Regions from separate parts of the Mesorhizobium quangtriensis genome, predicted to be linked through region 1. Evidence: riboswitches for the same ligand, from Rfam matches in the RefSeq annotation. Region 1 holds a riboswitch; the other holds the start of a gene.
The links. A riboswitch is a leader RNA that binds a small molecule or an ion and turns the genes downstream of it on or off. The one in region 1 is predicted to bind S-adenosylmethionine.
Positions count from the first base shown of each region.

Region 2: it holds a riboswitch for S-adenosylmethionine, as region 1 does, so the genes downstream of both, ABMA32_RS22140 (homoserine O-succinyltransferase) here and ABMA32_RS06170 (O-succinylhomoserine sulfhydrylase) in region 1, are expected to answer to the same signal.

Region 1 is NZ_JBEBMF010000001.1:1,262,374-1,266,607, forward strand. It holds gene apaG (Co2+/Mg2+ efflux protein ApaG) at 1-311, opposite strand, end outside; gene ABMA32_RS06160 (MmcQ/YjbR family DNA-binding protein) at 410-727, shown strand; gene ABMA32_RS06165 (hypothetical protein) at 733-1,545, shown strand; gene ABMA32_RS06170 (O-succinylhomoserine sulfhydrylase) at 1,612-2,802, opposite strand; SAM riboswitch at 2,856-2,933, opposite strand; gene ABMA32_RS06175 (2'-deoxycytidine 5'-triphosphate deaminase) at 3,015-4,118, shown strand; tRNA gene ABMA32_RS06180 (tRNA-Gly) at 4,172-4,234, opposite strand, start outside.
Region 2 is NZ_JBEBMF010000004.1:536,185-540,418, reverse strand. It holds gene gloB (hydroxyacylglutathione hydrolase) at 1-247, opposite strand, end outside; gene ABMA32_RS22145 (class I SAM-dependent methyltransferase) at 356-1,141, shown strand; gene ABMA32_RS22140 (homoserine O-succinyltransferase) at 1,148-2,089, opposite strand; SAM riboswitch at 2,145-2,222, opposite strand; gene hisC (histidinol-phosphate transaminase) at 2,339-3,445, shown strand; gene ABMA32_RS22130 (prephenate/arogenate dehydrogenase family protein) at 3,474-4,234, shown strand, end outside.

The DNA of each region.
Region 1 (4,234 bases):
TGCATCGTATAGCGTCCGACCATGAAGCCGGATGGCGTCGAAAGCGGGCAGCCTGAGGTGTACTGGTAGCTGTCGCCGGGGTCGAGCTCCGGCTGGTCGCCGACCACACCTTCGCCGCTCACTTCCTCGACGCGGCCACCCCCGTCCGTGATCTGCCAGTATCGTGCCAGCAGTTTCACCCATTCGTCCGACTGGTTGTCGATCGTGATGCGGTACGCCCAGACATAGCGGCTCTCCGCCGGCTCGGACTGGTCCTCGAGGTAGAACGGCTCTACGTTGACGGCGATGTTGCGCGTGACGGCGCTGTACATGAAGCGGCTCCGGGCGTGACGCAGGTCACATTTGTCAGTCTATCTGTCCGGCGAATGTGATTTTCGCAAGGCGATCTGACGCCGCAGGAGCTGGGAGCATGCTGCAGGAAGAGTTTCGCCGGCTTGCATTGACCTTCCCCGAGGCAGTGGTGTCAGGCCATTTCGACGTCACCGACTTTCGCGTGCGCGGCAAGATATTCGCCACTCTACGCGAGGCCGATGGCCGCGCGGTGCTCAAGCTGTCGCCGGACCAGCAGCAGCTTCTGATGGAAACCGCGCCCGCCCAGTTCGAACCCGTCAAGGGATCGTGGGGTCTGAAGGGTTGGACGCGTGTCGTCCTCGACCAAGCGGATGAAGCCACCGTCCGCAACGCGATGGGATTTGCTTGGAGGTCTGTCTCGCCGACTTTACGTTAACGGTGATGGAGTACGTGACGACTTGCTGTCTGGCGTGTCATCTGGGTGAGGTTGCGGTGGTATTACGTGGCGGTTTAGTCGTCTTGCCGCTGGTGCTGTTCACAGCGACCGGCGCTGTGGCCGACGACGATTGCGAAGACTTCTCAAAGTCTGGCCTTTTCTCCGAGGCCATCATTACCGACGAAGGACCGCGAGACACGCCTCCGGCTTCTCTGGACCCGGCATTCGACATTCGTATCGTCTATCCTACCGCCTACCTCACAAGGCCTGAATCTGCGCTCGATCAGCTTCGACGAAGCGCTGAAAGCTTCGTCATCACGCTTGATGGCACGCCTTCACCGATCGAGGAGCGAGTCACAAAAAGGCCAAACCTGTTTGGTGGCGATAACCCATCCGCCTTCCGCCTCTCTGTTCATGACCGCTATAATCTGGATAAGGTAATAGCAGTCATGACGCGAAGGATCCTTGGATTGCCTTGGTCGTTTGACATGCCGCCGCTGTCCACATCCCCCTATTCAACACAGGGATTGCTTGAAATTACGAATGAGAAAGACGCGCGGTGGCGCGACAAGCTCCTTCTCGTCTCGATCTCAGAGGGAGTGTTCAAGGACTATATTGAATGCGACGCATCTAATTTGCGTCCTCATCCACAATGCATGCATTACTTTGACTACAGGAATATCGATGTCACTATGTCGTATTCGATACGACTTATTCCGGAATGGTACACGATACGCGATTTAGCCAATCGGTTGTTGTCCTGCATCTATCGAGACGAAATACCAACACGAACTGATGGAAAACAGACGTGGGATTAAAGCCTGATTTTGCTTAGTCGTTTATCGCAATGTCGATACCGGCGATTGTATTGACAGCCGCTCTCCCTACCTCAGGGCGTCCAACGCCTCGCCCAAATCCGTGATCAGGTCGTCGGCATCCTCAAGCCCGACCGACAGGCGTAGCGTGCCGCCGCCGATGCCGAGTTCCGCCCGCGCTTCGTCGGTCAGGTTCTTGTGCGTGGTCGTGGCGGGATGCGTGATCAGGCTCTTGGCGTCGCCCAGATTGTTGGAGATCTTGATGACCTCCAGCCCGTTCTGCAGCGCAAATGCGCTCTTCTTGCCATCCTTCAGTTCGAGGCAGATCAGCGTCGAGCCGCCGCCCATCTGTTTCTTGACCAGCGCCGCCTGCGGGTGGTCGTCGCGGCCCGGATAGATGACGCGCGCGATCTCCGGCCGCCCGGCAAGAAAGTCTGCGATCTTGGCCGCGCTTTCCGTCTGCTGGCGCACGCGCACCGGCAGTGTCTCCAGTCCCTTCAGCAGCGTCCAGGCATTGAAGGGCGACAGGCTTGGGCCGGTGTGGCGGAAATAATCGTGCAGGTTCTTGTCGATCCACTCCTTGTCCGACAGCACGATGCCGCCGAGGCAGCGTCCCTGGCCATCGATATGCTTGGTCGCCGAATAGACGACGATGTGCGCGCCGAGTTCCAGCGGCTTCTGCTGCAGCGGCGTGGCAAACACATTGTCGACCACCACGCGCGCGCCGATCGAATTGGCGAGTGCTGCCACCGCGGCGATGTCGATCACCTCCAGCGTCGGGTTGGTCGGGCTCTCGAGGAAGAACAGCTTAGTGTTCGGGCGAACCGCCTTTTCCCAGTTGGCGATGTCGGTTCCGTCGACCAGCGTCGACTCGATGCCGTAGCGCGGGGCGAGCGTCTCGATCACCCACCGGCACGAACCGAACAGCGCGCGCGCCGCGACGATGTGGTCGCCGGCTTTTAGGCTGCACAGGATCGCGGCCGAAACGGCGGCCATGCCCGACGAGGTGGCGCGCGCGTCCTCCGCGCCCTCCAGCGCGCACATGCGCTTCTCGAACATGTCGACGGTCGGGTTGGCGTAGCGCGAATAGATGAAGCCGGGCTCTTCGCCCTTGAAGCGGGCTTCCGCCGCCTCGGCCGTCTGGTAGACGTAGCCCTGCGTCATGTAGATCGCTTCCGAAGTCTCGCCGTGCTGCGAGCGCAGGGTGCCGGAATGGACCATTTGCGTTGCGGGCTTCAATGTGTGCTTCTTGCCAGTCATCGACGTGCCTCAGATACAAAAAAACCGGCCGCGAAGTCGCAACCGGTCCATATGGCTCTCGCCCGACGGTCCTTTAGCGACTTGTTTAACGTGGCTGCAAGCCGACCGGCCAAATCACCACGGGATAACGAACCCTTAGACCCGCGCCCGGCTTGCGTCAATTCCGTCGATTGCTAAACCACTGGGCCAGCATTGCATGATGCTGCATGGAGATGAACCGCTTGCGCCAGACAGGCATCCTGCCCGACACAGATATCGCCGCGCTTTTTCAGTCCGGCGCGCTCGCGAGCCGTCGTCCGCTCGATCCCGACCAGATACAGCCGGCCAGCCTTGATCTCAGGCTTGGCGAAAAGGCATGGCGCGTGCGCGCCAGCTTCCTGCCGGGGCCGAACAGCAATGTCGCCGACAAGCTCGATCGCCTGCAACTCCACGAGATCGACCTTGCCAATGGCGCGGTACTTGAGACCGGCTGCGTCTATATCGTGCCGCTACTCGAGACGCTGAACCTACCGGCCGGCATCTCCGCTTCGGCCAATCCGAAAAGCTCGACCGGCCGGCTCGACATCTTCACGCGCGTCATGACCGACCATGGCCGGGAGTTTGACAAGATCGCGCCGGGCTACACCGGGCCGCTCTATCTCGAAGTCAGTCCACGCACCTTCCCGATCGTCGTGCGCGCCGGCTCGCGCCTGTCGCAGATACGTTTCCGCACCGGCAACGCCCTGCTGTCGGAAGGCGAACTCGAAATCCTCCATCGCGCCGAGACGCTTGTCGCGACAGATCCGCCCAACATTTCCGGCGGCGGCATCGCGCTCTCCATCGACCTCAGCGGCGAGCGAGGCGCGCTGATCGGCTATCGCGGCAAGCACCACACCGGGCTGGTTGATGTCGACAAGCGCGCTGCGCACCACGTGCTCGATTTCTGGGAACCGCTCTACGCCCACGGGGCGCCGGAACTCGTGCTGGACCCGGACGAGTTCTACATCCTCGTCAGCAACGAAGCCGTCCACGTCCCGCCGCTCTACGCCGCCGAGATGACACCCTACGACCCGCTGGTCGGCGAATTCCGCGTGCACTATGCAGGCTTCTTCGACCCAGGCTTCGGCCATTCGGCCGCCGGCGGTACGGGCAGCCGCGCGGTGCTGGAAGTGCGCAGCCACGAGGTGCCCTTCATCCTCGAACACGGCCAGATCGTCGGCCGTCTTGTATACGAGCATATGCTGGATCGCCCGAAGGCGCTTTACGGGACTGACCTCGGCTCCAACTACCAGGCGCAGGGCCTGAAGCTGTCGAAGCACTTCCGGGGCCCCGATTGAAGACAAGTGGCTCGCCATCGCAGGGCAGCAGTTATGATATCGTAAGGTTGGTCTGGAGCGGGTAGCGGGAATCGAACCCGCACAGCTAGCTTGGGAAGCTAGAGCGCTACCACTAC
Region 2 (4,234 bases), on a different contig from region 1:
CTTCCCCCTTCGGTCCGACGATCTTGAGCCCGAAGCGCTGCTTCAGCGCGAGGTTGGCCTCGACATGGTCCTGGTGGTGGTGCGTCGTCATGATCATTGTCGGCGTCCAGCCGGTGCGCTCCACAGCCGCCAGGATGGCATGTTCCTCGGGCGCGTCAATCAGCGCCGTCTCGCCACTCCTGGGGTCATGGATGAGGACACCGAAATTGTCCTCGCGGCACATGAACTGGTCGATCTGCAATGTCATATCGTCAACTCCAATCGTCGCGCGGAACATAGGGCCGCGCGCCCCCGCTGTCATCACATCGGCGAGACGTGGCTTCATTATTTCCCGATCAGACGTTACGATCCGGGCATGAATTCGGACATAGTCGACCTGCGGTCCTTTTATTCATCGCTGCTCGGGCGTCTGGCCGACCGGGCTATCGCTATGGCGCTTTCCTCGATCTGGACCAAACTCCCCAACGAGCGGCTTGTGGGTCTCGGCTATGCGCTGCCCTGGCTCGACCGCTTCGGTACGGATTGCGAACGTGTCTTCGCCTTCATGCCGGCGACGCAGGGGGCTGTCGTCTGGCCGGCGGGAGGGCCATCGGCGACGGCTCTCGTCTTCGACGAGGAGCTGCCGCTGGTCGATTCATCCATCGACCGCATGCTGCTGGTGCATTCGCTGGAACATGCCGAAAGCCCGCGCGAGACGCTGAAGGAAGTGTGGCGGGTATTATCGCCCAACGGCCGAATCGTCATCGTCGTGCCCAACCGGCGTGGGGTCTGGGCGCGTTTCGAGCATACGCCGTTCGGCACAGGGCGGCCCTTTTCCCGCACCCAGTTGAACGAATTGCTGCGTGAGGCGAACTTCACGCCGTCGGCATGGTCGGAGGCCCTGCTGTTTCCGCCCTCAAAGAAGCGTTTCATGATGCGCTTCCACAATATCCTCGAGCGCACTGGCCGGCGGCTGTGGCCGATCTTCTCGGGGGTCATCATAGTCGAGGCGCAGAAGCGGCTCTATCAGGGCGTGCCCGTTGCAAAGCGTGCTTCGCGCCGCGTGTTCGTGCCGGTGCTCTCGCCGCAGGGTGCGACAAGCCTCGGCATAGGCCTCGCGCCGCACGCCTCGACCGCCGACAAGGCGGCGATCGAGGGCTGAAATACGTCAGGCCGTCAACTTCTGGACCTTGGAGACGCCGACCTTGCCGAGCTCGAAGGACGTGGTCTGATAGACCCGGTTGATCCAGTTGCCGAACAGCAGATGGGCGTGCGAACGCCAGCGATTGAGCGGCGGCCGGCCGGGGTCGTTGTTCGGGTAGTATTCGTGCGGCACATCGATAGGCACGCCGGCTGCGACATCGCGATCGTATTCTTCCTTCAGCGAGGTGGAATCGTACTCGATATGGTTGAACATGTAGAGCCGGTTGCCCATCAGTTCCGACAGCAAGCCAGGCCCCGTCACGTCCGATTCCATCAGGATTTCCAGCCCGGATTCCGTTGGGATATCGGCGCTGCGCACCTCCGTCCAGCGCGAAACCGGAATGGCGAAATCGTCCGAGAAACCGGCGAGATATGGCGAGGCCGGCACGTTGTTGCCGTGCCGGTAGACCCCAAAGGCCTTCTTCTCCAGCGTGTATTTCGGTACGCGATGGAAGTGCCAGGCCGCCGCCATTGCTCCCCAGCAGATAAAGAAGGAGGAATGGACGTTGGTGGTAGTCCAGTCGAGGATCTGCTCGAGTTCCTTCCAGTAGTCCACCTGCTCGAACGGCAGCAGCTCGATCGGCGCGCCGGTGATGATGAAGCCGTCGAACTTGCGGTCCTTCACCTCGTCCCACGTCTGGTAGAAGGAGATAAGGTGGTCTTCCGACGTGTTCTTGGACTTGTGGTGGCCGACGCGCACAAGCGTCAGTTCGACCTGCAGGGGCGTCGCGCCCATCAGGCGGGCGAACTGCGTCTCCGTGCGGATCTTGTTCGGCATCAAGTTGAGCAGGCCGATCTGCAGGGGGCGGATATCCTGGCGGCGCGCAGTGCGCTCATCCATGATGGACACGCCCTCGCGCACGAGTATCTCGCGGGCGGGAAGCTGATCTGGAATCTTGATCGGCATGAGCCATCTCCGAAACAAAAAGACCGGCGGCGAAATCGCGGCCGGTCCCAACGGACTTTTGTTGCGAACGGCCCTTTAGCTACTTGTTTAACGTGGCTGCAAGCCGACCGGCCAAATCACCACGGATCGGGTCTCACATAGTCCTGCGCCGGCAAGGCGTCAATGGGGCCGGGTGAACCCCTCGACATTGCGGGCTCACGCCTGTATTGCGCTGCAACCCCGATTTCTGGGCATTTCCGGACGAATATCATGACCAAGGCAGCCGATCTTTCCCGTCCACAGCCGCGCGCCGGCGTCATGGACATCGAGGCCTATGTGCCCGGCAAGAGCGGCGCGCCGGGCGCCGTCAAGGTTCACAAGCTGTCTTCGAATGAGAATCCGCTCGGCTCCTCGCCGAAGGCCATCGAGGCGGTGCGCGACGTGGCCGCCCGGCTGGAATTCTACCCTGACGGCTCGGCTACGCGGCTGCGCGAGACGATCGCCGAGGCGCACGGGCTGAACCCCGCCAACATCATCTGCTCCAACGGCTCGGACGAAATCCTCGGCCTGCTGGCGCAGACCTACCTGTCCGCAGGCGACGAGGCGATCATCACCGAGCACGGTTTCCTGGTCTACAAGATCTACATCCAGGCCGCCGGCGGCGTGCCGGTCACCGTGCGTGAGGTCGAGGAGCGCGCGGACGTCGATGCCATCCTCGCGGCGGTGACGGCCAAGACGAAGATCGTCTTCATTGCCAACCCCAACAACCCGACCGGGACGTATCTGCCGTTCGAGGAAATCCGCCGCCTGCATGCAGGCCTGCCCAAGCATGTCCTGCTCGTGCTCGACGCGGCCTACGCGGAATATGTCCGCCGCAACGACTATGAAGCCGGTGTCGAGCTTGTCGGCAATTCGCAGAATGTCGTGATGACACGCACGTTCTCGAAGATCCATGGCCTCGGCGGCGTGCGGCTGGGCTGGATGTACGGCCCGTCGCACATCATCGACGCCATAAACCGCATGCGGGGTCCCTTCAATGTCAACGCCACGGCGATCGAGGCCGGCGTCGCGGCGCTGAGGGACCGCTCGCATGTCGAGCGCACCATCGAGCACAACGACCGCTGGTTGGCCTGGCTGTCGGAAGAACTGCCGAAGCTCGGCCTGCGTGTCACGCCGTCCGTCGGCAATTTCATCCTTGTCCACTTCCCCGACGAGAAGCACTCGGCCGCGAAGGCCGATGCCTGGCTCTCCGAACGTGGCTATATCCTGCGCCGTGTGGCGGCCTACGGCTTCCCCAACGCATTGCGAATGACCGTCGGCACCGAGGAGGCCAATCGCGGCGTCGTCGCAGCATTGGCCGAATTTTTGAGAAGCTGACGCCATGACCGGATCGTCATCGGAACCCATGTTCGAGAAGGTCGCGCTTGTCGGCATAGGCCTGATCGGCTCGTCGCTGGCGCGCGTCGTGCGTCGCGAGAACCTCGCCCGCCACATCGCCATCTCGACGCGCAGCGAAAAGACGTTGGCCCGCGCCGAGGAACTCGGCCTCGGGGACAGCTATTCGACCGATCCGGCCAAGGCGGTCGCGGATGCCGATCTCGTCATCGTCTCGGTGCCGGTCGGTTCGTCCGGCGAAGTCGCGAAGGAAATCGCGCCCGCACTGAAGAAGGGCGCGATCCTCACCGATGTCGGCTCGACGAAATCCTCCGTCATCGCGCAGATGTCGCCGCATGTGCCCGAGGGCGTGCATTTCATCCCGGGCCACCCTCTGGCGGGTACGGAAAAGTCTGGCCCGGACGCCGGCTTCGCCGAGCTGTTCGAAAACCGCTGGTGCATCTTCACGCCGCTGCCCGGCACGGATCCTGACGCACTGGAAAAGCTCTCCGAGTTCTGGCGGCGTTGCGGCTCCAACATCGACACGATGGACCCCGAACATCACGACCGGACGCTCGCCATCGTCTCGCACCTGCCGCACATCATCGCCTACAACATAGTCGGAACGGCGGACGATCTGGAGACGGTGACCAAGTCGGAAGTCATCAAGTACTCCGCCTCCGGTTTTCGCGATTTCACCCGTCTCGCCGCATCCGATCCGACCATGTGGCGAGACGTCTGCCTGCACAATCGCGACGCGATCCTCGAAATGCTGGCGCGCTTCTCGGAAGA